2 regions of the Pseudoalteromonas sp. SWYJ118 genome follow, and region 2 is predicted to be linked to the other one. Evidence: predicted binding sites of a transcription regulator. Region 2 holds the regulator's gene; the other holds the start of a gene.
The links. Region 2 encodes MetJ, which represses methionine synthesis genes. Its sites were predicted from a motif close to TAGACGTCTAGACGTCTA; they were not measured.

Region 1 (16,309 bases), on a different contig from region 2:
CTGCTCGCCCAATGATCATTTACGAATCAATGCTTATCAACCTTGATAATCTTGATATTACAGCACCAGAACTTGAGTTTGCAGAGCCAAGTTTTGAATATGCAGGCAAACGCGGAAAAATCACACTACGTTTTAACCTGTTAGAAAACGGCGTTAAAGTGGGTAGTGGTGAAAAGCATATGGTAGTTTCGGGTATTCGCGAATACTGCCAAGCAACAGTTGACGATTTAATAGCGTTTTACAACGAGCGTAAAGCGACACTAAAGCCAGCTTAAAGCTACATAAAATTATAAAAGGCGCTAAATACAGCTGTTATTTAGCGCCTTTTTTATTGTTTTAGCGCTAAAGTGAAAGTGAGCAACCACGATTAAATACTTTTCTGGACTGGTTAATTTACGCAGTACAGTAATATGCGTACAATAGCGCTCTTTGTTATTTTAAAGCTAAGCCTATGTCTGCCACTACGTTCTCATCACTTAATCTCGACCCGTTATTATTAACAGCGATTGAGCAAAATAATTACACTCAACCTACCGCAATTCAGATTAAAACTATTCCGCCTATTTTAGCCGGAAGTGATGTAATGGGCAGCGCGCAAACAGGTACGGGTAAAACTGCCGCCTTTGTTTTACCTTTATTACATAAGCTTTTAAATACCCCTAAAAAAGATGAGCAAGGCCTTGCACGTGTAGTCATTTTAACGCCAACCCGTGAGCTTGCTCAGCAAGTATTTGCAAGCTTTGAAAAGTACGCACAAGGCACTAATATCAATGGCGCTTTAGCCTATGGTGGCGCAAGTATTGGCCCTCAAATAAAAGCACTTAAAACAGCGCAAGTTATAGTGGCAACACCTGGGCGTTTGCTTGATCATATAGTTAAAGGCAGTGTGGTACTTTCAAGTGTAGACTCCTTAGTGTTTGACGAAGCTGACCGCATGCTTGATATGGGCTTTATTGATGAAATAAGACGCATATTGCGCCATATTCCAGGCGATCGCCAAACTTTACTATTTTCAGCTACGTTTGATGACAGCGTGTTTGAACTCAGTAAAAAGTTACTTAAAAACCCAGAACTAATTGAAGTTGATAAACGTAACTCAGCCGCGGTTGAAGTAGAGCAAGTTATTTACGCTGTAGATGAGGATCGTAAGCGCGAACTTGTATCGCACATGATTGGTATGAAAAACTGGCGCCAAGTGCTTATTTTTACTCGCACAAAACAAATGGCTGATCAGCTTGCTAAAGAAATGTGTAAAGACGGTTTAAAAACCGAATCAATCCATGGTGACAAATCGCAAGGCGCACGCGACCGTGCATTGCAAAACTTTAAAGAAGGTATTACACGCGTACTTGTTGCAACCGATGTAGCTGCGCGTGGTTTAGATATTTCTACACTTAGATACGTAATTAACTTTGAACTACCGTACATTGCCGAGGATTACGTGCACCGTATTGGCCGTACAGGTCGTGCTGGCGAACAAGGACTTGCTATGTCGCTGGTAAGTCTTGATGAGCAATGGCTGCTAGAAGAAATTGAAGTACTACTCGATACGCGTTTAACGCCGCAGTGGTTAGAAGGTTACGAGCCAGATCCTAATAAAAAGCCAAAAGATAATCGTAAAAATACTAACAAGTCGCGAAAAGATCGCGATAAAAAACGCATCACTGGTAAAAGAGAGCCAAGCAGACGTCGTAAATAATAGCTTTTACTTTGCTTTTTTGCCTATACTGGAGCTACTAAATAGCCGAGGTAAAGCAATGTTTGAAATTGATCAATGGGCATTTTCTGGTATTGATGGCCAAATATCTTTGCATAAATGGCAAAAAACAATCGACCTTATAACGGGGCTTTTTTCAGCCCCGTCTGGTTATATAGTTCAGGCAACAAGCAAAGGCTATCGCGTTGTTATTAGAAGTAACGAAGGTGGCTCTAACTTTGAGACCAATCCTATACTTCCTCCTCAAACACCTCTGTTTTGTCGGTACGTTGCTGAAACTAAAAATATTTTATATGTTAATGATGCAAGCAATAACGATGCATGGAACACCCTACCAGAAGTAGTTGAAGATGGTGTTGAATCCTACCTAGGTTTACCTATTCATTGGCCTGAAGGCGAAGTATTTGGCACGCTATGCTTAAAAGACACTCAGAAAACAAGCTATACCGATGAATATTTTGAACTCATAGAACAACTACGTGATTTGATTGAAGACGACCTAGCGCTTGTGTATAGCTATGAGCAAATGCGCGAAATAGCCATGTTAGACTCATTAACAAATATTTATAATCGCCGAGCACTTAACTTATTAGCCCAGCAAAAACTTAACTTAGCGCTACGTTTAGGCTTTGACGTGTGTTGTTTGTTTATTGATATAAACGACTTTAAAAAATTAAACGACACCTGCGGACATGAAGTGGGCGACAAAGCATTAATTATATTGGCAGATACGTTAAAAACGCATTTAAGAGATGCGGATATAGTAGGGCGCTTAGGTGGTGATGAGTTTGTTGCAGTAATGCAAGTAAGCGATAAAAGTAAGGTTAACTACATCATGGATAAAATATCCTCTGAGTACTCAAAAGCCTTACTCAAAGAGGAGGTTTGCGATTTATCGCTTAGTATTGGTTATAGTTTTACTAATAAACAAAAGCAGCCCTTTGAAGCGCTATTAAATGATGCAGACCAGGCAATGTATAAAAACAAACAAGCGTACAAGCTCGCTAAAAAAGCCGCAGAATAGAAAATGTAATTATTTAACCCCTACACATTTAATTGTTATATTAGATTAAAGTGATTTAATATGAATTGATGTTTAAGGGTTTATTTTTTAGTGTGTAATTTGAGAGCCTATAGTAGCTAAAAGCTATTACTTATAAGGATGTAATATGACAGACATGGATAAAAAAAAGGTATGCGGCATTGTAATGCCAATATCTAGCACTGATGATTGTAATGAAACACATTGGTCAGAAGTGCTAAATATACTCTCTGACGCGATAGATGAAGCCGGTTTTGAAGGGAATTTAGTTAGTAACGCTGATGATGTTGGTATTATCCACAAAAGAATTATTCAGAATCTCTACGATAATCCAATAGTAGTCTGCGATGTAAGCTGTAAAAACCCAAATGTAATGTTTGAGCTGGGTTTGCGTTTAGCTTTCGATAAACCAACTATTATAATTAAAGATGACGAGACCTCTTACTCTTTTGATACCTCTGCAATTGAGCATTTAGAATACCCTCGAGATCTCAGGTTTAGTCAAGTTGTCGAATTTAAAAAGAAACTGGCAGATAAAATATCTGCTACATATAAAAAATCTACAACAGATAGTAATTATACGACTTTCTTGAAACATTTTGGTGAGTTTAAAGTCGCTAAAATTGATCAAAAAGAGGTTTCTGGACAGGAATATATACTTGAAGAGTTAAAAACTCTTAGGCGGTCAATAAACCGTCTGGATAGATCTGGAGGTTTTAGTAAGTACGAAAGGAATAATCAAGATTCAGATATAGATATTTGTTTAGGGCATCGCGACAGTTCAGATATTAAAGCATATGTGAGTACATTGGTAGACCATCCCGGTTTAAAAAATGTAGGTATGGTTGAGGTTAGTGACGAACACTATCATTTAGTTGCGAATGTAAAAAATGATTTTTCTGTAGAAGCAGCCCAAGATGCAATTGAAAGTCTTGTTGGTAAGAAAATGATGCGTAATCGTACTAAAAATACTTCCGTTCGAGGTAAATTACACGGAACTCCAAGGATCTAAGCCTTACTTTTTTCGGTTCTAGCTTTATACATAAAAAAGCAAGCCATTAGGCTTGCCAAGAAGGGTGTGAATTTTTTTAAGCCCTAAGCTATTAGCTTTTCAGCTAGATTTAATTCCATTGTTGCCTTTAATAAACGGTATAAGTTAATTGACGCGTCAATTTCTTCTTTACGGTTTGTTAAGCTTTCAATATTTAATCCCAGCGGCACATCTAAATGCGCACAGCTTTTAATTATTAAGTCGAGGTTTTCGCGGCAAATACGCACTGATTCGCTTAATGTATTGTCTGCATCAAGCATGCGCCATTTTGTAGCTTCTGGCACTGAAATACCCAACCACTTCATAAAGTCTAAGGTTTTTTCGCCGCCGCACGGGGTAAACGTTAATATAATACGTTGTGGTGTAATATCTTGTGCTTTACATGTACGCGCGTAACTAGTAATTAGCTCTATAGTCGCTTGTGCGTCGTAAACAGCTTGCGATATAAAAAACTGACAACCTTGTGCTGTTTTTTCTATTAATCGTTCGTGCTCATTTCGTTTGCTTAAATGGCGCTCAGCAATAGTAACGCCACCTAAAAAGAAATCATCTGATTGCTCAGCCAATGCTTTATATGCATCTGGCAGGCTTAACTTTATATCGCCTACCGATGACGGGCTACCTACTAAAACTACATTTTGTAAATCGTAGTCGTTTTTAGTTTCACTTAACCAATCTTTAAATTCGCCCACGCCACGCTGCGCCACACTTTTATAAGTAATTACATCTTGTGCAGATAAATTACGAATTAAATGGCTGTATTCACGCGGATCAACGGTTTGTTTAAACGCAAATGGACGGTCTTGATTAGTTCGGCTGCTTTCGTCTTGAATGTCGTAAATTATCACGCCGTCGTATTCAATTTCGTGTAAGCGACCTAATAGCTTTTCTGCAATGGTTTTTAATTGCGCTTTATCGGTGCCAATTTTAGGCGGGGTAGTACCAATAAGATAAACACCTTGGTTGGTGTCCACTATCTTCTCTTTTAGTGATAAAGCCATAATCCTCATTCCAGCTAAGTTTGTTTTGATGGATTTAATATAGCAGCCATTTAGACGTCTAGATAGATTTATTTAGTGAAAGTTTTTCAACTAACATGATGTTTATTCATAGTACTTGTTCCCATAATTTATAATTGACACAGTTGTTTACATAATAAATTCCCTTTGGGCTCTTATATTTATTGGCTTTGGGGCATAATTAAAGAGTTAAATCTGACAACAAATTTGCTCAATTTAAAAAGGGACAACAATGAAATTTAAATTATTAGCAACCAGCTTAGCGGTATCGCTGGCGTTAACAGGTTGCGCCATGCAACAAAACCAAAGCACGCAAACAACAGCACAACAAGAACAAGTAAATAAAGCTGATGACCGTGTTTTCTCGCAAGATTATTTAATTGAAGAGCTAGAAAACGGCTTACGTGTCATGGTTGTTAAAACCGACTACCCTGATGTAGTGTCGCTGCAAATTCCGGTATCGGTTGGGTCGCGTAACGAAGTTGAAGAGGGCAAAACAGGCTTTGCTCACTTTTTTGAACACATGATGTTTAAAGGCTCACAAAAATACCCTGAAGATGTGTACTCAGACATATTAAAAAATTCAGGTGTTGATAACCGCGCTTATACAACAAACGATTTTACAAACTACCATTTAAACTTTTCAAAGCAGCATCTTGATAAAGTACTTGAGCTTGAAGCTGATATTTTTCAAAACTTAACTTACACCGAAGAGCAATTTAGAACAGAAGCACAAACGGTAAAAGGTGAGTACTTAAAAAACAACGCGAGCCCAATTCGTAAATTATTAAGCGCTGTACGCGAAGAGGCGTTTGATAAGCACACGTATAAACACACCACTATGGGCTTTTTTAAAGACATAGAAGCTATGCCTGATCAAATGGCCTATGGTAAAGAATTTTTTGCTAAGTTTTATAAGCCTGAGTATGTGTCACTTGTTATTGTGGGCGATGTAGACCCGCAAGCAACAATGGCAATGGTTAAAAAGCATTGGGGCAGCTGGAAAAAGGGTAACTATATTGCTGACATTAAAGCAGAGCCTGTGCAACAAGCACCAAAATATTTGCACCAGCAAGATGAAGCGCTACCAGGTCATTGGTTACTTGTATCGTACAAAGGCGCTGCGTGGGAGCCTGCTAAAAAAGACAGAGCGGCGCTTGATTTAATCTCACAGCTTTATTTTTCAAGTAATTCAGATTTATATCAAGAGCTAGTGGTCGACAAACAAATTGCCAGCCAAATGTTTACCTATAACCCAGAGACTAAAGATCCGGGTTTATTACACGTATTTGTTAAAGTAGAAAACGCAGACGATTTAGCCACTGCACGCGATGCCATTAACCGAACTTATGCAAAAGCACGCACTGAGCTTGTTGATGAGCAAAAGCTGAGTGATTTAAAATCGAACCTTAAATACAGCTTTATTAATGGTTTAGATTCGTCGCAAGCGATTGCATCAACCCTTGCCAGCTACATGCATTTTAAGCGCGATCCTGAGGTTATAAACCAGCTGTATAAATCGGCAGATAACATCACCAGCGCAGATATTAAAGCCGTTGCTAATAAATACTTTACTGATAACGCACGTACCACATTAACAATGTCGGCACTTGATGAAGCGCCAAGTTTTGAGCAAGAAGTTGATTTAAATGCGCTTACTGCAAAGCTTAAACAAGCACCTGCGGCTCCTGTATTTAAAGTACTTGATAAAACCAATAGCTCGCCATTAATTGATGTTAACTTTTTATTCAATACCGGTGCGGCTGCCGACCCTCAAGGCAAAAAAGGCGTTGCTGCGTTAACTGCGGCTATGCTTGCACAAGGTGGCTCAGAGGCGACAAGCTATAAAGATATTCAAAAAGCACTTTATCCGCTTGCGGGTAGCTTTGGTTATCAAATAGATAAAGAAATGCTGTCGTTTCAAGGACGTATTCATAAAGATAACGCGTCGCAGTGGTATACACTTGTGAGCGATCAATTACTAAACCCAGGCTTTAGAGAGGATGACTTTAAACGCCTCAAAAAAGAAATGATCGACGGTATTAAGTCAGGCTTAAAAGCATCTAACGATGAAGAGCTAGGCAAAGAAGTGCTATACAGCGCGCTTTACAAAAATCATCCTTATGAAAGCTACAACTACGGTGATATTTCTGATTTAGAAGCGTTGACGCTGGATGACGTTAAAGCATTTTATAACAGCGAGCTTACGCAATCTAAACTCACGGTTGGCTTAATTGGGGCTGTGCCTGCAAAACTTAAAGCTAAAATGATGAGCGATTTTGCAACGCTACCAAAAGGTGATCAAAGCCGTTTAAGTATTCCTGATGCACCAGCGCTTAAAGGTCATCATGCAACTATTGTAGAAAAGTCGGCGCAATCGACTGCGGTATCGTTTGGTTTTCCTATTGATACAATAAGAAGTAGCGAAGACTGGACAGCACTTTGGCTTGTGCGTTCGTACTTTGGTGAGCACCGTAGTTCTAACAGCTTTTTGTATGAGCGCATTCGTGAAACCCGCGGCATGAACTACGGCGATTACGCATACATTGAATACTTTCCACGTGGTATGTTTCAAACCAAGCCTGATGCAAACCTAGGGCGCTCTGAGCAAATATTTCAAGTGTGGTTACGCCCACTTCGCTCTAATAACGATGCGCACTTTGCAACTCGTACGGCTTTATTTGAGCTAGATAAGCTAATTAAAAATGCTATGAGCGAAGATGACTTTGAAGCCACGCGTAACTTTTTAATTAACTTTGTACCGCAAATGGTTGCAAGTCAAAACCGCCAATTAGGTTACGCACTTGATAGCGAATTTTACAACACAGATAGCTTTGTAAGTTACGTAACTAACAAACTTAAAACGCTAAGCGTTGCTGATGTAAATCGCGTTATTAAAGAAAACCTACAAACAGACAACGTTCAATATGTGTTTATAACCGCAGACGGCGCTGATATGCAAAAACGTTTAGCGTCTGAGCAAACATCACCAATGGTTTACAATACCGATAAACCTGCCGAATTAGTGGCTGAAGATAAAGTAATTGCTGATTACAAATTAGCAATTCCTGCAAAAAATATTGAAGTGATGAAAGTTGATAAAGTATTTCAATGAAGGTTTAAATAGTTATATAAGTTAAGATAATTAAAATGCCCCATATATTGGGGCATTTTTTATGGTATTGGATATAGTATTGAACCAATTTTTACACCTAACCCAAAAAGTATCATTGCACTTATTATTACAACTAAAGTGATGTGGCCACGTAGCTCTTTCGACTCATATTTTGACATTGCTGCAGCTCCTTATTTCATAATAAAAAAAACAGTTATCATGCCTAATATGAAGCTGACTACTGATGACAATGCTAACACCGTGGTTATAGTGTGCTTGTTTAAAGTTGTTGCACCACCGAGAGGTGTTGTATCTTCATCAAGCTTAATTAATTTACCCTGGCGTACTTCTAAAACCGCGCATAAAGCCATTGTGGTTTCTTTTGATGCCGCGCCTTCTTTTTCTACCCGTTGGATTGTTCTCAAGCTTACATCGCAGGCATCGGCAAGTTGCTGTTGCGTCCAATTAAATTGCTGCCTAAGTTCTTTTATTGTTTTAGGATTAAGTTGCATTTTAAAATTTCCTAATCAAGAATTCTAAAATTATAATTAGCAAGTAGCCACCAACTAGGCCTCCAAAAAAGCAGCCAAAAAGCACTTTTAACGAAGTTTTTGGGTTATTTAATAATGATGATTGTTCATAACTTTTTATAAATTGGCCATTTTTATAAAGTGAGCACTCTAACCTGCCAGTTAAAATATTACGCATTTCAAACATTACTTTAAAATCATTGTCACCAATATTAAATTGATGGCCACTGTGAATCCTTTGGTTACGCTTATTACTTATAAGTTCATCATTTACGTATACTTCTTCTTTCCCTGTAAAGTAGCTACCAAAACACGCTATTTGATTATCGCCATCTTGAAAGTAAAATTTGTAACCTAATTTTCTTGTATTTAATACATCGTTTTTCATCATCGTTATCCTTGTTGAGTTGATGATGCTAATTTAGCGTTTGTTTTTGTTATTTACGCCGTCAGCTGTACGCCAGTATGTATTTTGGCATATGACAGGTGAACTGTCATATGTTGTTAGCTTTTGATTTTTATTAATTTATTATATTTTAAGTATGTATTGGAAATTTTAGCAACTGTCGTATAGCTTAATCTAAAAAGTGGGTACGTATTTAAAATATCATTTCTGGTTGCTAGGGCGTGTTGAACTCTGTGGATTGAAATTTGTTCAATCTAGGGGCGATTTAATCGCGGCGCGAGGTTTGTAACCTAGTGGGCTCGATAACTGCTCCTGCGTTATTCTACTGACTTACATCCCTGTAAGAATAAGTAAAAACCGAACAAAGCTTCCGCGTCCTGCTCACGCCTCTTATCTACATCCGTGTAGGCAACAAAGAGTTAATCGCCCCTAGAAAGAACCCAGAGGGCAGCGCATGTTTGGTCTTTATGCTGCGTTATCGCCCATTAATGGGGAATAACCACACTACATAGGCTCTGCCTTGCCTAAAAACCAAACATACTGCTGCAAACCCAATCACCAAAGGTCAACACGCCCTAGTTATATCTAATAACCAGAACAAATAACTAAGGGATTAACACCTTAGGCTTTAAATCCGTTAGACTTGGGAAAAGGCTATTTTATATCAACTTAAGGCAGTGCAGTATTATGCGTCATGCAATTTGGCAACAGCTTCGCGAAGAAGCTAACGATGTAGTAACACGTGAACCATTATTAGCAAGTCATGTTTATTCATGCATTTTGAATCATGATTGTTTAGGTTCGGCATTGAGCTTTATTGTTGCTAATAAGTTGGCTGATGCGGTGGTATCGGCATTCACTATCCGAGAGCTGTTCGATCAAGCATTTGTAAAATGTGACCGTATGCTCTCGTTTGTTGCTGAGGATATTAAAGCGGTAAAAGACCGCGACCCTGCATCAGAAACCTATCTTACGGTTATATTAAATCTAAAAGGTTTTCATGCTATTCAGGCGCACCGTTTGGCTAATTGCTTGTGGCAACAAAACCGCAAAGAGCTAGCGCGCTTTATTCAAAGCCGTAACTCTGAAGTGTTTGGGGTCGATATTCACCCAGCATGTAAAGTGGGTAAAGGCATTATGTTTGACCACGCAACCGGTATTGTTATTGGTGAAACAGCGGTAATTGAAGATAATGTATCAATTTTGCAATCTGTAACGCTTGGCGGTACAGGCAATGAGCAGGGTGATCGTCATCCCAAAATTAGAGCGGGCGTATTAATTGGCGCCGGCGCTAAAGTACTTGGTAATATTGAAGTAGGTGAGGGCGCACGAATTGGTGCGGGCTCAGTTGTACTTAGCAATGTTCCACCACACACAACCGCTGTTGGCGTGCCCGCTAAAATTATTGGTCGACCGGATTGTGAGTGTCCGGCGCAAAGTATGAACCAAAACTTTTTAGCAAATCCTGAGCCTGAAAACGAATCGCACACGAGTGCAATGCTATAAGTAATTAAAAATAATAAAACTTAAAAGGAATTAACATGAACAAGAATAGTTTATTGGCTCTAGGGATTGGGTTTATTGCGGGTGTAGGTTTAACTTGGAGCTACTTTAATGCAGCTTCAAGTCATCCAGAATCTGTTAAGTCGCAGCCAAGTTATGAAAAACAGCAAAAGCTTCATACTGGACAACAAAGTAATGAGGTATTAAGTAATGCAGACTCTGCAGTACCTGAGCAAGTCGCTAGTATAGAGCCCGCTGAAGAGACGCCTCCAACCTATTCAGAAACCCAAATGCTTGATGAGCTACCTTTAGAAGAGCAAGTAACTCAGCTTAAGCAGCAACTTGCTGAGCAGAAAGCGACAGTTAAAAGCATTTTAAAGCAAATGAGAGGTCCTTCAGATTTTGAGAAGATTTTACGTGATAAATTTGAAAAGCAAACGCGTGACGAAGAATGGGCTTATCGTACTGAAATGGCATTACAAGATTTTTTATTAACAGCTGATTTAGCGATTATACCCGATGTTGTTAGCGCAAAATGTAAAACGACGATATGTGAATTTGAACTTGCCGCACCCGCTGATAACGACACATTTGATAATTCTCAATGGCGAGAGCTAAACGACGAGTTGATGAAGCAAGAGTTTTGGCAACAATTTAAAAGCACTACCTCCACATCAAGCGATAGCGAGCTTAAATTGTTGCTAAGTACAGAGTTTTAAGTAATACCAACTTTATGTAACAGGTATAACCTGTGATTCTATAGAGCCATCAACGAGCTCTGTAATCAAAACATCGCCTGTTTTAATTTGCCCCACAGATTTAACCACTTTGCCTTGTTGTGTTTTAGTGATGCTATAGCCGCGCGCTAAAACATTAAGCGGACTTACTGAATCTAACCTGCTTGCTTGCAGTGCTAAGCTATTATTCGCTTGCTGTAACTGATGTTGTATAGCTTGGTTTAGCCTAGCTTGTAATTGCGAAAGTTGATGGCTTGCTGTAGCGAGTTTTTTATCGGGTGATTGGCGCATTAAACGCGGCGTTAAGTTATTGAGTGTGCGTTCTTGTTGGTATAAACGATTACGCATCGCCTGTTGCAGCGCAATGCTTAGCTCATCCAAACGTTGTGATTTTTGATTAAGCTGATTACGCGGATGACATAAATTAAGGCGGTGTTGTAACTGCGTTGCTAGTGCGCGCTTGTCGGCAATGCCGTGCTTAAACGCGTTAGATAAACGATTAACTAATTGCGTTACTTTGTTGTGTAACTCTTGCGTATTAGGGCTTACAAGCTCAGCTGCGGCTGATGGAGTCGCTGCACGAACATCAGCAACGTAATCGCTAATAGTGGTATCTATTTCGTGGCCTACCGCACTTACTATCGGTAATTCACTTTTGAAAATAGCGCGGGCGAGCTGTTCGTGATTAAAACACCATAAATCTTCAAGTGATCCGCCGCCTCGCCCTAAAATAAGTACGTCTACTTCATCACGTGTGTTGGCTAATTCAATTTGGTTAATTAAATGCACGTGCGCTTCTTTGCCTTGTACCATAGCAGGGTAAATGATGACTTCTAGCTGCGGTGCACGGCGTTTGAGTACCGTTAAAATATCTTTTATAGCAGCGCCGGTTGCTGAGGTAATAACACCAATGCGATTAATATTTTGGGGTAATGGCTGTTTGTGAGCAGAGCTAAATAATCCTTCGGCGGCTAAACGCATTTTAAGCGCATCAAATTCTTGTTTTAGCTGACCTTCGCCTGCGGGTTCCATATGCTCAACAATAAGCTGGTAGTCACCGCGAGGTTCATAAAGCGATACACGCGCTTTTACTGTAACTTGTGCGCCATTTACAGGGCGGTAGCTTTGGTTGCGATTATTGCCTCGCCACATTGCGGCTTTAATTTGTGCTTTATCGTCTTTTAACGAAAAGTACCAATGTCCAGATGCAGGGGTAATAAAGTTAGAAATTTCGCCCGTGAGCACTAAAGATGCAAAACCTTGCTCAAGGATTGTGCGAATTTCTCTATTAAGGCGTGAAACGGTGTAAACCGCCTGCGAAGGCTTCGAAAACATAAAAAACAACCTAAAACTATTTATTGCACTACTTTATCATAAATATTTGCTAAATATTATTTACTCATGGCAACAACGCTGTTAAAATTTGGCCGCAATTCCTTATCTTAGATCCACATGTGAGAAGTTGCCAAAATGCTTAGAATCGCTAAAGAAGCTCTTACCTTTGATGACGTACTTTTAGTACCTGGTCATTCTACTGTTTTGCCACACACGGCAAATATTTCAACTCGCTTAACGCGTGGTATCAAACTTAACTTGCCGCTTATTTCAGCATCTATGGATACTGTTACAGAAGCTCGTTTAGCTATTGCCCTTGCGCAAGAAGGTGGTCTTGGTTTTATTCATAAAAACATGACTATTGAAGAACAAGCGAAAAACGTACGTAAAGTTAAAACCTACGAAGCAGGTATTGTTTCATACCCTGTAACGGTTACTGCCGATTTAACAATTGCAGATGCAATTGAGCTTTCGCACGAAAAAGGTTTTTCAGGCTTTCCAGTTACCGATAGCGACAATGTACTTGTTGGTATTGTAACTAGCCGTGACATGCGTTTTGAAACTAAGCTTGAACAGCCTGTTTCTACCGTTATGACTAAAAAAGAAAAGCTTGTTACCGTTAAAGAAGGCGCAGCTCGCGAAGAAATTTTAGGCTTAATGCACGAACACCGCATTGAAAAAATCCTTGTTGTTGATGACGCTTTTAAACTTAAAGGCATGATAACAGTAAAAGATTACCAAAAAGCCCAAGACAAACCAGACGCATGTAAAGACGACCAAGGTCGTTTACGTGTAGGTGCTGCTGTAAGTGTTGGTGCTGGTACTGATGAGCGTATTGCTGCATTAGTAGAAGCGGGTATTGATGTTTTACTTATCGATACATCGCATGGTCATTCTCAAGGTGTTATTGACCGTGTTACTAAAACTCGCAAAGAGTACCCAGACTTACAAATTATTGCCGGTAACATAGCTACAGCAGAAGGTGCGATTGCACTTGCAGACGCTGGCGCCGACGCAGTTAAAGTAGGTATAGGCCCAGGTTCTATCTGTACTACACGTATTGTTACCGGTTGTGGCGTTCCACAAATTACCGCTATTTCAGATGCTGTTGAAGGCTTAAAAGGTCGCGACATTCCTGTAATTGCTGATGGCGGCATTCGTTTTTCTGGCGATATTGTTAAGGCACTTGTTGCTGGTGCATCGTGTGTAATGGTGGGTTCTCTTCTCGCTGGTACAGAAGAAGCACCAGGTGAAGTTGAATTATACCAAGGTCGTTACTACAAGTCTTACCGTGGTATGGGCTCATTGGGCGCGATGGATCAAAAAGAAGGTTCATCAGATCGTTACTTCCAAAAATCAAACGAAGCAGACAAGTTAGTACCTGAAGGTATTGAAGGTCGCGTAGCTTACAAAGGTCCAATTGCAACGATTATTCATCAGCAAGTAGGTGGCTTACGTAGTGCTATGGGTTTAACGGGTTGTGCAACAATTGAAGAGCTTAATACAAAACCACAGTTTGTACGCGTTACTTCAGCGGGTATGGGTGAATCGCACGTACACGATGTGCAAATCACTAAAGAAGCACCAAATTACCGCTTAGGTTAAGCAGCGTAATTAATTTAATATACTGGGCTTGCTTTGCAAGCCCTCTTTTTAGTCGTTTACATTAACAAATGACATTTAGCATCAGACTTTACGAGATACTCCATGAGCAAAGATATTCACGATTCACGAATTCTCATTTTAGACTTTGGTTCACAATACACGCAATTAATCGCGCGCCGTATCCGCGAAATTGGTGTTTACTGTGAGCTATGGGCATGGGATGTGACTGAAGAGCAAATCCGCGAGTTCAACCCACAAGGTATTATTCTTTCTGGTGGCCCAGAATCAACAACACTTGAAAACAGCCCGCGCGCTCCAGAGTACGTATTTAATGCAGGCGTGCCTGTGTTAGGCATTTGTTATGGCATGCAAACAATGGCTGCTCAACTAGGTGGTAGTGTACACAGCTCTGATAAAAAAGAGTTTGGTTACGCACAAGTTGAAAAAGTAGGTAATTGTGCATTGTTTGATGCAATTGAAGATCATATTACCGATGGTGGCAACGGCATACTCGACGTATGGATGAGTCATGGCGACAAAGTAATGGATATTCCAGCTGGTTTTGCAACAACAGCTAAAACATCTACTTGTCCACATGCTGCAATGTCTAACGAAGAAAAACGTTTTTATGGCGTACAGTTTCACCCGGAAGTAACGCACACGCATCAAGGTCAGCGCTTATTAGAGCGTTTTGCTATTGATATTTGTGGCTGTGAAAAATTGTGGACTGCAGCAAAAATTATCGATGATGCTATCGAGCGTATTAAAGAAACCGTTGGCGATGACGAAGTTATTTTAGGTCTTTCTGGCGGTGTTGATTCATCGGTAGTGGCTATGCTTATTCACCGTGCAATTGGCGAAAGGCTAACATGTGTATTTGTTGATAATGGTTTACTTCGTTTAAACGAAGGCCAGCAAGTAATGGACATGTTTGGTAATAAATTTGGTTTAAACATTGTTAAAGTTGAAGCTGAAGAGCAGTTTTTAAATGACCTTGCAGGTAAGTCAGACCCAGAAGATAAGCGTAAAGCCATTGGCCACACGTTTATTAATGTATTTGATGAACAAGCTAAAAAGCTTAAAAATGCAAAATGGTTAGCGCAAGGTACTATCTACCCAGACGTAATTGAATCAGCGGCATCTGCAACTGGTAAAGCGCATGTTATTAAATCTCACCACAATGTGGGCGGGTTACCAGATGACATGAAAATGGGTCTTGTTGAGCCATTACGTGAGTTATTTAAAGACGAAGTACGTAAAATTGGCCTAGAGCTAGGTTTACCGTACGACATGCTTTATCGTCATCCTTTCCCTGGACCTGGTTTAGGTGTTCGTGTACTTGGCGAAATCAAAAAAGAATACTGTGATTTATTACGCCGCGCTGATGCGATTTTCATCGAAGAGCTTCACAAAGCTGAGCTTTACCATAAAGTAAGCCAAGCGTTTACTGTATTCTTACCTGTTAAATCGGTAGGGGTTATGGGCGATGCACGTAAGTACGATTGGGTTGTATCACTTCGTTGTGTGGAAACAATCGACTTTATGACAGCGCGCTGGTCACATTTACCTTATGAGTTTTTAGGTGTGGTATCAAACCGTATCATTAATGAAATAGACGGTATTTCTCGTGTTGTTTACGATATTTCAGGTAAACCACCTGCAACTATCGAATGGGAATAATTAATTTTAGTTTTAATTAACTAATTTTAAGTGATTAAAAAACGGCGAATTAGCATGCTAATTCGCCGTTTTGTTTATTTAAAAAGCAGTTAAACTAAAAGAGTGATTTTTCTCTTTACCTTTGGCGAAACTTCTCTATAATTCGTCGTCATTGCAGGGGCGTAGTTCCAATTGGTAGAACAGCGGTCTCCAAAACCGATGGTTGGGAGTTCGAATCTCTCCGCCCCTGCCATTTCTTCTTTACATCGTTTTTATTACTTCTTATATTGTTCAAATGTCTAATCTACTGAGTTGTTATGCATCCACGTTACGCAGCTATTTTTGATATAGAAAATCTTGAACTCAATCAACATTATTGTCCTCAAGCAAATGATCAAGCTAATACTTTATCGCAAAGCACGATAGCTAGTTCTTTAACGCTAAATGAGCAACTACTTGCAGACATTAAACTCAGTGCAGAACCTATTATTATAAATAGCGTTGTACAGGGCAGTGAGATTCAATTAAACGACAATAAGCTTACATTGCCAACCCCACAGCTCAACGCCTCTGAGAAGCGTGCTTTATGG
Region 2 (16,309 bases):
CAGCAGCCAGTAATGTTTGTGAAATACGATGAAGCCAAAGTACATCCTTATGCATGCTATTTTTACCTTTTTTATTATTAATTTGCGCCATCTGTTGCCGCCTCTAACATTTCTAATTTAGTCAAGCGCTCTTTCCAACAGCCAGACCCATCAGGGATTAATTCCACTAACTCTATATAGTCGTTACTTACTGTTTTTACTTTGCCATCATAACTACCAAGGTAATTCCCTACCGTTACACGATGCAAAGTAGCGTCAGCTGCTGTTATTAATGCCCATATTTGTCCACTAGAACCAATTGTGCCTTTCATTGCTAAGTTATCTAGCGGGTATTTTTCTAACGGTTCGCGGCGACGCTCTTGATCTGGGTGCAAACAGTTTTTTACTTGCGTTAATTTATTTTGGATTATCTCAGGCTGAGGCGCTACAAACGGGCTACGTAGCTGACCAGCACTGTACTCAAATATTTCAAACTTTGTCAGCTCAGGAATTGATTCAACCTTTGGTGTTGTGCTTGCTTTTACTTGATCAATAAATTCTTTTTGCTCAGACGTATCATCATTACAACCACTCAAAACAAACACCATTACTACAGGTACTACGCGAAGGAGCTTCATTTTTTAACCCCTTCTTCATAGCGATATGTTTTTGCAACAACACTAAATGTTAACTGTTTATCGCCCGATGATAAAATAGAAAAGTCATGTAAGCTTACAATTCGTGGTAACTGAGCTACTTTACCCACAAACTCACCAAATTCATGGTAGGTCCCTATCACTTCTATTTTAATCGGTAATTCAGTATAAAATTCTTTCTCGACTTCTGGTAACCAACCTATTTTTAAAAAAGTCAGACCACTTGTTGTGCCAACATACGACAAATCATCAAGTAAACCAGGGGTTTCGTTAGAGGTAGGTAAACGTTTTAATAATTGTGAAAACTTATCTTCCATTTCAATCATTTGTTGACGGTAGATCTCAAGCTTACTCGCGACTGCGTATTTAGTGCGATAAGTTGTGCGTAACTCGACCTCTTTCGCAACTGCACTGTGGTAACTATCAATTTCATCAGAAACTAATAGGCTATAACTAAAAAACAATACAAGTCCGGCAACAAACGTACAGCAAATTGCTTTAACTGCAATAGGCCAATCGCCAATGTTATCAAGCTCTATTTCATTCCAATCAATTTCACTCAGTGCTTTAAAATCAAGGCTCATCGCTAACCTCACCAATTTTATCAAATGGTTTTACATAAAATTCCATATTAAAATCACTAAGTAAACGCGAAGATTGATCGCCTGCAACAATGCCTTGCATTGAAGGATTCTCTAGTAAATATGAGCTTTGTACTTGGCGCAGCATTGTTGATAAACGGTTATTAGATTCACTACGTCCCAATACATGTATTTGGCTGCCTCTGCGCTCGAGTTTTGTTAAGTAAACCCCACCCGGCACTATTTTGGCAACTTCATCCATTATTTGCGTACCCAAATTACGGCTGCTTTGTAATTCTTCAATGAGCCTCATACGCTGTTGTAAGTTTTCTTTTCTTTTATCTAAACTTCTAATTTCACTTATTTTTTTATCTAGCATGCTAATTTCTGAGCTTAAATAGTTATTCTTTAAGTTTTGACCGTCTTTTAATGCACTATAAAAAGAGCTTAATAAGTACATACTCGCAAAACAAAGTATAACGACACCAATAAGTATAGTTACAAATTTCTTTTTCGATTCTTCGCGCTGCGATTCACGCCAAGGAAGTAGATTTATATGTGGCATGTTGAAAAACTCCTTAATGCCAACCCTGTCGCAATTGCAAACTGCGTTTTGTGACGCTGCATTACATTACGATCTACTTTTGGAGAAATTTCCATATTTTCAAAAGGCTCAGCAACGACAGAGTGAATACCTAGTTCTTCAATGAGTAATCGGTCAATACCTTTAATCATCGATGTACCACCTGTTAATACAATATAGTCGATTTGCTCTTTGCCACTGGTTGTTAAAAACATTTGCACCGCGCGTCGCACTTGTTGAAGTAACGAAGTTTGAAAAGGGGCTAATACTTCAAATGTGTAGTTTGGCGGTAAATCACCTGATGTTTTACCAATTTCAGCTTCATCAAATCCTTTATTATAATAAGCAACAATACTATTTGTATATTGGTCGCCACCAAAAACTTGGTCTCGTGTATAAATTGTTTCCCCAGCTTGAACAACGCTCACGAGCATTAAAACCGCACCAATATCAACCACAGCCACACATTTATTAAATGCGTCGCTAGGTAATTGCTGGTAATACACATCCATTGCACGACTTAATGCATAGCTTTCTACATCAACTATTTTAGCTTCTAAATTTGCAGCTTCTAAAGCGCCAACACGCGCTTCTACACTCTCAGTACGAGCAGCTGAAAGCAAAACATTCATTTTACTAGGATCGGCCTCATTCGTCGAAAGCTTCTCAAAGTCGAGGCTCACTTCATCAAGAGGATATGGAATTAAACTATCGGCTTCAATTTCAATTTGCGACTCAAGTTCAGCATCAGTTAACGATACATCCATGAAGATCACTTTTGTAATGACTGTTTGGCCAGAAACAGCCACTGCTGCAGATTTTAACGACTTTGGTAATTTTTTTCTTAATTTTGTAATTACGTTACCAATCGCTTCAATATCTTGAATTGTGCGCTCACTCATTGCGCCTTTTGGCATCGGCTCAATTGCAAGTGCTTCGAGTCGAAATCCAGTTTCAATTTCACGTAAAAGCACAGCCTTAATAGAGTGTGATCCAATATCAATTCCTACCATCATTTGGGACGGTTTTTGAAATAGTTGACTTAGCATGTTTCAACTTGGCCTTTGTTTTAATAATAAACAAGTTATAATTTTTATATGAAAAAATATTATTCATTTTTTAATCAATATATACTAGCAGTCAAAACTCGCAATTGGGAGTCCATTTAGGGAAATATAAGTGATTTTATTAAAACGAACTTTACAATTTTTTATCATTTGTGTGTTAATTGGTCTGATTACTTTGATCAGTCTTTATTACTACGTTAAACCTGATATCCCCAGTGTGCAAGTTTTAAAAGACGTGCAATTACAAACTCCTATGCAAGTATTCACTAAAGATGGGCTTTTAATCAATCAATTTGGTGAAAAACGTCGTATTCCAGTGACTATTGATGAAATTCCTCAAACACTCATTAATGCATTTTTAGCGACAGAAGATAATCGATTTTACGATCATATAGGCATAGACCCTATTGGTATAGTACGTTCGGCTGTTGTTCTTATATCTACTGGCGAGAAAAAACAAGGTGCAAGTACTATTACTATGCAGCTTGCTCGTAATTTCTTTTTAACACGCGAAAAAGCGTATATCCGTAAAGTTAAAGAAATATTTATAGCGCTTCATATTGAAGGAGTGTTAACAAAAGACGAAATTTTAGAGCTTTACCTTAATAAAATAGAATTAGGTAATCGTGCTTTCGGTATTGGTGCAGCAGCGCAAGTTTATTACGGTAAAGAGCTAAAAGATTTAACACTTGCGCAAATGGCGATGATTGCAGGTTTACCTAAAGCACCTTCAGCTTTAAACCCAATTCGTAACCCAACGCGTGCAAAAGCGCGCCGAAATGTAGTTTTAGGCCGTTTACTGACCGAAGACTATATAACACAAGAGCAATATAACGAAGCAACTAGCCAACCTATTACAGCTTATTTTCACGGTGCAGAAATAAACTTATACGCACCGTATATCTCTGAAATGGTGCGCGCTGAAATGGTTTCGCGCTATGGGGTAGATAAAGCTTACAACTCTGGTTTTAAAATTTTTACCTCAGTAGAGTCAAAGGTTCAAAAAGCAGCGCAAAACGCACTTGTAAATAACTTACACAGTTACGATATGCGTCATGGTTTTAGAGGTCCAACTGATGTTTTATGGAATCCTGAAACACAACCAGCTTTAACTGAGCAACAAATACTCAATAAATTACAGAGCGTAAATGAGTTAGGCACTTTAAAAGTTGCAGCAGTACTCAGTGTTAATAATAAAACAGCTACAGTACTACTTAAAAACGGTGAGCAAACAACTCTCAGTTGGGATAGTTTAAAATGGGCGCGTAAGTATATTACTCGCTACCGCCAAAGCTTTGCTCCAAAAGCAGCTACTGATATTTTAACGCCAGGTATGCAAATATGGGTACGTCAAAACGAAGATAACAGCTACTTATTAAGCCAAATACCAGAAGCATCAAGCGCTATTGTATCCCTCGATCCACAAGACGGTAGAATAAAAGCTATTGTAGGGGGTTACAGCTTTGAGCAAAGTCAATACAACCGAGCGATACAAGCTAAGCGTCAAGTGGGTTCTAATATAAAACCTTTTATATATTCAGCAGCACTTGAAAAAGGTTACACGCTTGCGTCTATATTAAATGATGCACCTATAAACCAATGGGATAAGAGCCAAGGCGTAGCATGGCGCCCTAAAAACAGCCCTGCTGTTTACAACGGTCCTATTCGAATTCGCCGTGCTTTAGCACAGTCTAAAAACGTTATTTCGGTGCGCTTACTACGTGGTGTTGGATTGCAACGTACAGCTGATCACTTACTAAAATTTGGTTTTAAAGACGCTGACATTAATCGTAGTGAATCATTAGCACTTGGTAGTGCTTCTATTACCCCGCTTGAACTTGCAAGAGGCATGAGCACATTTGCCAATGGCGGTCATTTAATTGAACCTTACTTTATCTCAGAAATTCAAGACGCTTACGGCAATATATTGTTTAAAGCAAACCCTGCTCTTGCCTGTGACGAAGAGCCTTTGCCAACACACAATGCTCTCTCGATGCATAATAGTGATGATGAAATGGAGCAAACGAAAAAATGTGCGCCGAGAATTATTTCTAAGCAAAATGCATTTTTAATTGCTGATGCTATGAATAGTGCAATTTGGGGGGGTGGTAGCTGGGCTCATAAAACAGGTTGGAGTGGAACCGGTTGGCGAGCACAAGCGCTAGATCGTCGCGATATTTCAGGTAAAACAGGCACAACTAATGACTCAGTAGATACCTGGTTTAGCGGTTTTAATAGTAATGTGATGACCTCAGTTTGGGTTGGCTTTGATAATCCGGGCAACGCTCTTGGTCGCTCTACATATAACAACAACCTAGATAGCAGCCAAATATCAGGTGCGGAATCTGGCGCTAAAACCGCGCAGCCAGCATGGGTTGAATTTATGAAAGCGGCACTTGAAGGCAAGCCTGAAGCCCCAATTGAGCCGCCTGAGGGACTTGTTTCTATTCGTATTGATTTAGCTACCGGCTTACTTAGCCATAAAAATGATTACACGAGTCGATTTGAATATTTTGAAAAAGGTACTGCACCTACAAAGTATGTGCTATCTCAGCCTAACGATATATTTGAAGAAGACACTAAAACAGAAGAAGAGCTATTTTAATAATATGTATGTAATACAAAAACGGCAGCTTATTTAAGCTGCCGTTTTTGTTTAAACCAAAGGTTTATTTTAAGTTTTGAACAAGCCAATATAAATCAGAGTGCACACCCGCGGCGGTCACTTCTCTACCCGCTCCTGGCCCCTGAATCACTAATGCGTTATCGCTATACCATTTGCTATTAATTACAAAAATATTATCGCCAGGTGTAAGGTTTGCTAATGCATCGCCATTAGGCACATACGCTATTCCCACTTTAGCAATTACTTCACCTTGTGTGATTTCTAACAAGCCCGTATATCTAAGTACTAAATTTTTAGACTTTGCTGTCACTGCATGCTCTTCGATGAACGCGTCTAGCTGTGCTTTTTTATTTAAAAAGTCATCCCAACTTCCCAGCGCAAGTTCATCTGGCATCAATGCCGATAAGCTAATATCGTCAAGTTCAAGCTCAACACCTAGCTCTCGAGCTAAAATAAGTAGCTTACGCTGCATATCTCGCCCAGATAAATCTTCGCGAGGGTCTGGCTCTGTGAATCCCATTTTCTGAGCTTCCAGTAGCAACTCAGAAAATGGCCTTGTTCCATCATATTTACTGCATAACCACGAAAGCGTGCCTGAGAAAACACCTTCTATACGTGTTATTTTATCGCCACTATTTTGCAAATCAGCCAAAGCAAAGTTAATAGGTAAGCCAGCGCCTACACTGGTGTTATATCGCCAATGTAAATTACGTTCTTTAATATTACTACGAAGTGCTTTATACCAAGTAGTAGGTGCTGTTCCAGCGTATTTATTAGCACTAATTAAATGACAGTTTCTATCTACAAAGTCTGGATATAACAAGCTAAATTGTTCACTTGCGGTAATATCAATTACAATTTTATGCTCGTAATCGAGCTCATTTATAGCATTCAGTAAATCTGCAGATTGATAGCTATTTGCCTCATGCTGCCATTGAGTTTTCCATTGCTGTGTATTAATACCACTTGCATTAAACAGCATTTTTTTAGAGCGAATTAGACCGACTAATTTAATACTAAAGTCATCCGATAAACGCTCAAATTGTGCCGATAACTGTTTAATGAAAACGTCGCCAACGTTACCAAGCCCCGCAACTATAATTGCGATTTCTTGGCCTTTATTAATTAGCTTATCGTGTAAGTCACTTTGTATATCACTATCTATAAATTGATCGGTAAGCAATAAAGCATAGCCAGTATCTTGATGGACAAAACGAGGTTTTATGCTGTGGAGTTTTAATAAATCTAATGCTTGTAAGCTTAATGTATTAACGTCTTGCTCAAGCGCTACAATTGCACAACCGTTTAAATTTGACTCGCTAATATTTGCCCTACCCGCAAAGTAATTAATAACTTGATATGTTTGTGCAGCCGGTACTACTAAATACACTTCACCATTATGGTTAAAGTGATGAAGGCTATGCTGAATAAGCTGACTAACACTTGCAACCTCACCTTCACTTAACCCTTCAACCATTAATAGGTCAACATTTTGCAACGTGGTTATAAAGCGCTTTTTCTTCGCTGAACCTTCTTTTACTATATCTGTTGGACTTGCTTGTACGTCAAAACTACTGCGAACAGCTAGCTTAATATCTGTGTTTTTAAGTGGCGATAGTGTTTTTGCATGTAATACAGGGTTACCCAAACGAGCTAATAAATTAGCCTGTCCACGGCAAATTTTGCCGTACTTAATCGCTTTTTGTACCTTGCGAGGATCAGTGCTATACACCCCCTGTGTATCAGTCCAAATACATACTTGCTTAGCATGGCAATAATTTGCAAGTAGTGTTGCACTGTAGTCACTGCCATTTCGGCCAAGCGTTACTGTCTCGCCTTTGATATCTGCGGCAATAAACCCAGTAACAACATTTATTTTATTAGGCAAAATTAACTGCCCACATTGCTGCGCATTTTGCGCATGCATTAATTCGCCATCATTTAAGGTAAAAAGAGTACGTGCATCTTGAGCGCATGCCTCAATATTTAGCTGCTGTAAATAAGTAGCGAGTAAACGTGCTGACCACAGTTCGCCATGTGCAAGCAATGCAGCCTCTTTTAGCTGCTCAGCTTGAGCAAGTTCTGCAATATAGCTAAGTTCGATACTTAGTGTTTTAAGTGCACTTCGTTTTAAATCGGCTTCTAATAGCTGCTCTATTAAATCACTTTGATGGTTATTTAACTGCAGTAAAATATCAGCGACTGCTTGAGTATCTTGTTTTTGATAGCTTTGCCAAAGTAATACTAGCGTATCGGTTGTCTTACCCGCAGCCGATACCACAACACAGTCGCCCGTCTGAGTATGCCCAATAATTATTTTAGCTACGCTTTGATAGCGCTCACTTGAGCTTAAGCTTGAACCACCAAATTTATGTACACAATTGACCATATTTATACCAATTCGCTTAATTAAGTTGTCTATTTTGAGGATAAGAAAACCGTGTCGATAACAAGGCAAAAATTTCGTTGTTTAGTTGTTCTATATGAGAAATTTTTAACGAAGTTAGCGTGCGGTTTAATCCCTCAAATTGATTAGGTATTATTGCGGATTGGTATTACTTACCAAAGCGCCGGACGGGCTGCACTTAATTTAACGTTACCACCAGGAGTGCCTGCTCCTTTGCCTACACGGCCAACATTTTTATTTTGCCCTGGTTTTACAAGTTCAAACACTCGTTCAAAATCAGCGACTAAATCGTGTATATCTTCAATACCTACCGAAATACGAATAAGCGTATCGCCCACACCCGCTTCTAAACGTGCTGTTGCCTCCATACCTGCGTGCGTCATAGTTGCAGGGTGACAAATTAAGCTCTCTACGCCACCTAGTGACTCAGCTAAACTAAACGTTTTAAGGCTAGTTAAAAATGCCGCAGCGTCGTTTATATCGCCTTTAATATCAAAACTCACCATGCCACCAAAACCAAGTTGCTGTGCTTTAGCCAGCTCATGTTGAGGATGTGACTCAAGACCTGGGTAGTAAACTTGGCTTACATATTCAGAGCTTTCAAGATACTTAGCTATTGCCAGTGCATTTTCTTGATGCTGCCTTAGGCGCACATTTAAAGTACGTAAACCACGAAGCGTTAAATAGCTATCAAAAGGCGCACCCGTAATACCAATGTTATTAGCCCACCAAGCAAGCTCATCGCCTAACTCTTGTGTTGCGGCAATAACAGCGCCGCCTACTACATCTGAGTGTCCGTTAATGTATTTAGTGGTTGAATGCACCACAATATCTACACCAAACTTAAGAGGATTTTGTAAAGCAGGCGACAAAAACGTGTTATCTGCAGCCACCAATGCACCGCATTGCTTTGCAACATCGGTCACCGCTTTAATATCTGTTAAACGAAGTACTGGGTTACTTGGGGTTTCTATCCAAATAAGCTTTGGTTTAATTACTAAAATTTGTTGAAGGCTTTCTTCTTTTGTTAAATCTAATATTTCGAGCTTTAGTAGTCCGCGTTTTTGTAAAGATGTAAATAAACGATAGCTGCCACCATAACAATCATGTGGAATTACTAACGTATCGTCACTATTAAGTAGCTGAGTAGCTAAATGCACGGCAGCCATGCCTGTAGCTGTAATTATGCCACGAGCGCCACCTTCAAGCTTAGCAAGCGTCTCAGCTAAAATATCACGATTAGGATTACCGCTACGACCATAATCATACTCACGCTTAGTATCAAAGTCGGCAAACGAATAAGTAGTCGATAAATAAATTGGCGGTACCACCGCACCATGATGTTTATCAGCATCAACGCCGTTACGTACAGCAATGGTCGCTTTGTTTTTTTCGCTCATATTCGTCACCTGATTAATTTGGATGTTTAGACGTCTAAAAGAGTAAGTTATCCGTTTTGATAAGTCAAAGTATTTTAAAGCTCTAGATGGCTAAAAGTAGAAGGGGCTTCTGCGAATAACACATTTTAGCTCACAAAAGTGTGCTTATCTTTACACCTACAATAGGCTTATTAAGATAGATCGGTATCTATTATTTGACTATCTTTTTTAAATCGATAGAATTTCACGCATATTTACACGCTTTTTATACCGTGTGAGAAATTAATAATCTGAGGCAACGATACATCTTATGGCTAAATGGAATGGTGAGTATATTCACCCATACGCAGAACACGGTAAAAAATCAGAGCAAGTTAAAAAGATCACCGTTTCGATCCCGCTAAATGTATTAAAGGTATTAACTGACGAACGTACACGTCGTCAAATCAATAACCTTCGCCATGCTACAAATAGTGAATTGCTATGTGAGGCATTTTTGCATGCTTTTACTGGCCAACCTTTACCAAATGACGATGACTTACGTAAAGATAACGCCGAAAAAGTACCAGAAGAAGTTAAAAAAATAATGCAAGAAATGGGTCTAGAAGTACCCGTTTTAAACGAAGAATAAATATTACAAAGACAAAAAAACCTCAGTAATTACTGAGGTTTTTTTATGTCTAAATTTTATTGCATAGCTCTACTGTATAGATTTACTGCATATAGTTTTCAGGTAGCTCAATTTGTGCAACACCTGACTCAATAGCAGCAAGTGCAACAGCTCTTGCTATACGCGGCAGTAAACGTGGATCCATTGGTTTTGGAATAATATACTGCGCACCAAATTCTAGTTTATCTACTCCAGCGGCTTTTAAAACTTCTGCAGGTACTGGCTCTTTGGCAATACTTCGAATAGCATCTACTGCAGCAATTTTCATTTCATCGTTAATAGCACTTGCACGTACATCAAGTGCACCACGGAAAATAAACGGGAAACATAAAACATTATTAACTTGGTTAGGGTAATCAGAGCGCCCTGTTGCCATGATTAAATCGTTGCGTGCGCCGTGCGCAAGTGCAGGATCAATCTCAGGATCTGGGTTTGAACATGCAAACACAACTGGTTTTGCAGCCATTAGCTTTAAATCTTCAGCCGCTAATAAGTTAGGACCAGAAACACCCACAAACACATCAGCATCTGCAATTACATCTTGCAATGTACGCTTATCGGTATTGTTAGCAAAAAGCTGTTTATATTCATTTAAGTCATCGCGGCGGGTATGAATAACACCTTTGCGGTCAAGCATATAAATGTGTTCACGCAGTGCACCACACTTAATTAACAGCTCCATACACGCAACAGCGGCAGCGCCTGCACCTAAACATACAATAATTGCATCTTCAATTGACTTACCTTGTACTTCTAGCGCATTTAACATACCAGCAGCCGTTACAATGGCAGTACCGTGTTGATCATCATGAAAAACAGGAATGCTACAACGCTCTATTAATGCTTTTTCAATTTCAAAACACTCTGGTGCTTTAATATCTTCAAGGTTAATACCACCGAATGTGTCGGCAATATTGGCAACCGTATTAATAAAGTCTTCTGTTGTTTTGTGCTTAACTTCAATATCGATAGAATCAAGCCCTGCAAAACGTTTAAACAATAGCGCTTTACCTTCCATTACAGGCTTAGACGCTAAAGGACCTAAATTACCAAGGCCTAGAATTGCAGTACCATTAGTAATAACCGCAACCATGTTACCTTTACCCGTATATTTATAAGCATTTGCAGGATCTGCAGCTATTTCACGTACAGGTTCGGCAACACCTGGGCTATACGCAAGTGCAAGATCATGAGCCGTTTCAGCTGGTTTTGTAAGCTCAATGCTAATTTTACCTGGTACGGGATGTGAGTGGTAATGTAGTGCTTGTTCACGAAAGTCAGACATAACGCGATGGTATCCTGCAATTTAAGTTAAAGTGAGAGATGGAGTCTTGGGGTACGATACCCTTATTATTTTTAAATTCCAAGCAATATCAGGTCTATCCTGTTATATGCTATATCCTATAATTTTAAGAGGTTTTTCAGTAACTTTGCAGGATTATATCAACATTTAATAAATAAAAATTCACCTAAAAAGTAAGTTTTAAGGTGCTTTTATGCCTATCAAAATCTTATAAAATGTATACTTAAAGTATCAGCATAAACTTAGAATAACAGCCTACTACCCTACTTTAAAAACAGATAAGCCCACGTTAGATACTTTTATCAACCTAGTTAAAAATTGTACTATTTAAAATATAGAGAATATCTATCGATTTGTCTGTAAAGGATTATGCATACTCAGAATAAGAATAGGAAATAGTTATGCAAAAGGAGGGGATAGTTAAAATCAACGAAATAATACCAATCTGCTTATATATGGGGTCTATTTAACGTTAAGAAAATTACGCTAGAACTAGGCAAAAATTTTTGTATCTAGTTGTTCTAAATAAAAATTTTTTAACGACGTTATAGTGCAATTTAATTCGTTAAATTGCTCAAAGATTTATGTAGGTTAGTTTAAGATAATAAATAACAAATTTTAGGCACAAAAAAAGCACCCTAAGGTGCTTTTTTTAACTAAACAGCAATAATTACTTCTTGCTGGCAAGTGCACCAAAGCGCTTGTTGAAGCGATCAACACGTCCGCCAGTGTCTAAAACTTTTTGCTTACCAGTGTAAAACGGGTGACACGCAGAACATACGTCTAAGTGAATGTCTTTACAAAGAGTTGAGCTAGTTTCGAATTTATTTCCACATGAACATGTTGCAGAAATTACTTCGTACTTAGGGTGAATACCTTCTTTCATAGGAACCTCTAGTTAAGGCCGCATCGCTCTCCAAACCCGGAGTTTGGCACCATACGTCGTTAAAACAAATTTGTTGGTGGCGGATTTTATCCAACAACCTCCCCCCACACAAGTATTTATTTATATTTTTGCCAAAAAAGTGAACAATCTCTTTCTCAAGCACTATTGCTAGTAGGTTTTTAGCGTTATTTTTAGTACATTACAGCATTAATTTTACGGGTTGAGTTGTTATGAGTTTTGTTGAAGTTGCTATTAAAGTCCCGCTTCCACGCACCTTTGATTATAAAATAGAAGAACAGCTCAGTGGCTTATCAATTCCCTTACTACCTGGCATGCGAGTTTTGGTACCTTTTGGTAATCAAAAAAAAGTAGCGGTTGTTTTGGGTATTAAAAGCAGTACCGACGTCCCTTTAAATAAAATTAAAAATATTATAGAGGTAATAGACGACGCCCCTATTTTAAGTGCCCAGCATTTAGAACTCCTTAGCTTTACTGCCCGCTATTATTGCTATCCATTAGGCGAAACTATTCATATAGCGCTACCTGGTGCACTTCGCCAAGGTGAATCACCTGATAAAACCAGTATTAATATGGTTGCCCTGACAGAAAAAGGTGCAAAAGTACCGTCATTAAAAGCTAAAACACAGCTCAACCTATTAAAGCAGTTATCGCAATCAGGTAAGTCATCATTAACTGAGTTAAAAGCACTGGGCTTTAGTAAAAAAACAATAGATAGCTTAATAGATAAAGAACTCATAACACAAACTATTGAGCACGATAACCAATGGCAAAGTGTTGCTCCAACCGTCGGTAGTAAACCAGTACTTAATAAAGAACAAGCGGTTGCTTGCACAGCTATAAATCAAAGTACTGGCTTTAGCAGCTTCTTATTAGAAGGCGTAACGGGCAGCGGTAAAACCGAAGTGTATTTACAGTGCCTAGAAGAAGTACTCAAACGTGGCGAGCAAGCCCTCGTACTCGTGCCCGAAATCGGCCTAACACCACAAACCGTAAACCGTTTTCGCCGCCGCTTTCCTGATACACCCATTATGCTTTGGCACTCAGCACTTACCGACAACGAACGTTTACAAACATGGCGTTTTTGCGAAAAAGGCAGTTGTGCGATAGTTATTGGCACACGTTCGAGTATTTTTCTGCCATTTTTAAAACTCGGTATGATTGTTGTTGATGAAGAACACGACTCGTCATTTAAACAACAAGATACCCTTCGTTACCATGCTCGTGATTTAGCCGCTTACAGAGCTTTTCAGCATAAAATCCCGCTTATATTAGGCAGCGCCACACCCGCGCTTGAAACACTTCACAAAGCAATTAATAACAAATACCAGCTATTAAGTTTAACGGAGCGTGCGCAAACAGCGACTGACAATCAGTTTAAGTTACTCGATATGAAAGGTCAGCCCGACCAAGCAGGTATTGCACATGCAAGTCTTGCTACTATGCGTCAGCACTTAAATCGCGGTAAACAGGTTATGGTATTTTTAAATCGCCGAGGTTTCTCACCCACCCTTATTTGCCATGAGTGCGGTTGGTTGAGCGAGTGTAAACGATGCAGTACCAGCGCTACATTTCATAAAGCGATTGGGCAAATGATCTGTCATCACTGTGGCGACCAGTACCCTGTCCCTCACCAATGCCCTGACTGTGGAAGTACGCAAATATTTCCTAACGGTAAAGGCACAGAGCAAATTGAAGAGTTTTTATCGACCGAATTCCCTGATACACCTGTTACTCGTATAGACCGCGATTCAACTCGCCGTAAAGGTAGCCTTGAAAAAGCACTTGATGAAATAAACCTAGGCGGCGCACGCATTTTAGTGGGCACACAAATGCTTGCCAAAGGCCATCACTTTGCAGATGTAAGCCTTGTTATAATTTTAGATGTAGATAGCGGCTTATACTCATGCGACTTTAGAGCGACAGAGCATTTAGCGCAATTAGTCACCCAAGTAGCGGGGCGTGCTGGACGTTCAGGTGAGCCTGGTCAAGTGTTATTACAAACACACTTTCCAGAACACCCTCTTTTGCAAGACTTAGTTAATAATGGTTACCAAGACTTTGCCCGCTTTGCTCTTAGTGAGCGCGATGATGCTGACTTACCGCCCATTACAAATATGGCCATTGTGCGTGCACAAGGACATAGTATTAAACTAGTCGTCGATTTTTTGACGGATTTGGTTCCTGTGAATGGGGTATCTGGTATACAATTGCTCGGTCCGATCCCTGCCCCACTTGAAAGAGTCGCAGGTATGTATCGTTTTCAATTGCATATTCAAGCGCAAGATCGTCGCATATTACATCAGTACCTTGCGCAAATGGTTGATTATTTAAGTACCAGTAAACTTGCACAAAAAGTACGCTGGAGCTTAGACGTAGACCCTATAGACATGATTTAGGTTAAGGCCAAAATAACACCATGGCACAGCACGATTATATTAATAAAAAGCCTGCAGGCAGAGACAGTAAAAAAAACGCACCCGCTAAAAAACCATTTCCTATTCTTTTAGCCGTTATAGCCATCTTACTTGTAGGTGGTTTTGCCTACACACTATGGTTTATAAAAAGTAATGCCGATCCAAAGCTTGTCGAAAAACAAGCTAACCCAACTGCACCCGCAAAAGTAGAAGTTGTTATTCCACGTACACCGGAATTTATTAAAGAAATTAGAAACCACGAGATTCAAGTTGAAGTAAAAGAACTTGAGCAAAAAGGTCCTTATGTTATGCAATGCGGTTCGTTCAGAACTCATGCACAAGCTGAATCATTAAAAGCTAAAATCGCATTTGCAGGGCTCATTTCTGAGATCAAACAGGCTGAAGGCAGCAATGGCACTTGGTATAAAGTACGTTTAGGCCCTTATAAAACCAAACGCCAAGCCGAAAGCGATAAAAACAAACTTAAACGTGTAAAAATAGTCGGCTGCGGAATTTGGGGCTGGACTTGAAAATAAACCATTCACCCATATAACCTCATCATAATCGTTTTTTACGAGTTGCCTCTGCAGCTCGATGATGAGGAATAACATGACTACTATCGTAAGTGTTCGCCGCGGCGACAAAGTTGTAATTGGCGGCGATGGCCAAGTTTCACTTGGTAACACCGTAATGAAGGGCAACGCCCGCAAAGTTCGACGTCTTTATAATGGCAAAGTAATCGCTGGTTTTGCCGGCGGTACTGCTGATGCCTTCACTCTTTTCGAACGTTTTGAAAGCAAATTAGAAATGCACCAAGGTAACCTAACTAAAGCCGCAGTAGAAATGGCTAAAGATTGGCGAAGTGACCGTGCACTTCGAAAACTCGAAGCGCTGCTCGCTGTAGCAGACGAAACAGCCTCTTTAATTATTACCGGTAATGGCGATGTAGTTCAGCCAGAAAACGATTTAATTGCAATTGGTAGTGGTGGTAACTTTGCGCAATCAGCTGCAACCGCCCTTTTAGAAAATACAGATTTAAGCGCTCGTGAAATAGTAGAGAAAAGCTTAACTATTGCAGGCAACATCTGCGTATTTACTAATAACTTCCAAACAATCGAAGAATTATAATAGGAACTATTATGTCTGATATGACCCCAAGAGAAATTGTTCACGAGCTAGATCAGCACATTATAGGTCAGGCTAAAGCTAAAAAAGCAGTCGCTATTGCGCTTCGTAATCGCTGGCGCCGCATGCAATTAAATGAAGATTTACGCAGTGAAGTAACACCAAAAAATATATTAATGATTGGTCCAACAGGCGTAGGTAAAACAGAAATTGCCCGCCGTTTAGCAAAACTTGCTAACGCACCATTCATTAAAGTAGAAGCGACTAAATTCACTGAAGTTGGTTATGTTGGTAAAGAAGTAGATACGATCATACGTGACCTCGTTGATGTTTCAATTAAAATGACTCGCGAACAGCAAACTAAAAAGTTTAAACATCGCGCCGAAGAAGCAGCAGAAGAGCGTATTTTAGATGCACTTTTACCACCGGTTAAAGATCAATATGGCGAAAGCCAACGCGACGATACTTCATCTACTCGCCAAACATTTCGTAAAAAATTACGTGAAGGTCAATTAGATGATAAAGAAATCGAGATTGAACTAGCGCAAGCTCAATCAAACGTAGAAATTATGGCGCCTCCTGGTATGGAAGATATGACCAACCAGTTACAAA

Region 1: a site for MetJ is predicted at 4,855-4,872, ahead of I6F48_RS01455 (methylenetetrahydrofolate reductase). Genes of this name have one in related genera too.

The regions. Positions count from the first base shown of each region.
Region 1 is NZ_JADYXC010000001.1:287,391-303,699, forward strand. It holds gene I6F48_RS01435 (DUF3581 domain-containing protein) at 1-275, shown strand, start outside; gene I6F48_RS01440 (DEAD/DEAH box helicase) at 452-1,699, shown strand; gene I6F48_RS01445 (sensor domain-containing diguanylate cyclase) at 1,758-2,741, shown strand; gene I6F48_RS01450 (hypothetical protein) at 2,887-3,771, shown strand; gene I6F48_RS01455 (methylenetetrahydrofolate reductase) at 3,855-4,811, opposite strand; gene I6F48_RS01460 (M16 family metallopeptidase) at 5,062-7,944, shown strand; gene I6F48_RS01465 (helix-turn-helix domain-containing protein) at 8,136-8,456, opposite strand; gene I6F48_RS01470 (hypothetical protein) at 8,458-8,862, opposite strand; gene cysE (serine O-acetyltransferase) at 9,568-10,386, shown strand; gene I6F48_RS01480 (hypothetical protein) at 10,422-11,102, shown strand; gene xseA (exodeoxyribonuclease VII large subunit) at 11,115-12,455, opposite strand; gene guaB (IMP dehydrogenase) at 12,591-14,060, shown strand; gene guaA (glutamine-hydrolyzing GMP synthase) at 14,163-15,740, shown strand; tRNA gene I6F48_RS01500 (tRNA-Trp) at 15,896-15,972, shown strand; gene I6F48_RS01505 (hypothetical protein) at 16,037-16,309, shown strand, end outside.
Region 2 is NZ_JADYXC010000007.1:100,307-116,615, forward strand. It holds gene I6F48_RS09220 (type IV pilus secretin PilQ) at 1-91, opposite strand, end outside; gene I6F48_RS09225 (pilus assembly protein PilP) at 78-617, opposite strand; gene I6F48_RS09230 (type 4a pilus biogenesis protein PilO) at 614-1,219, opposite strand; gene I6F48_RS09235 (PilN domain-containing protein) at 1,209-1,781, opposite strand; gene I6F48_RS09240 (pilus assembly protein PilM) at 1,769-2,848, opposite strand; gene I6F48_RS09245 (penicillin-binding protein 1A) at 2,979-5,471, shown strand; gene metL (bifunctional aspartate kinase/homoserine dehydrogenase II) at 5,536-7,881, opposite strand; gene metB (cystathionine gamma-synthase) at 8,052-9,299, opposite strand; gene metJ (met regulon transcriptional regulator MetJ) at 9,589-9,909, shown strand; gene I6F48_RS09265 (malic enzyme-like NAD(P)-binding protein) at 9,992-11,233, opposite strand; gene rpmE (50S ribosomal protein L31) at 11,922-12,137, opposite strand; gene priA (primosomal protein N') at 12,368-14,554, shown strand; gene I6F48_RS09280 (SPOR domain-containing protein) at 14,575-15,102, shown strand; gene hslV (ATP-dependent protease subunit HslV) at 15,182-15,700, shown strand; gene hslU (HslU--HslV peptidase ATPase subunit) at 15,712-16,309, shown strand, end outside.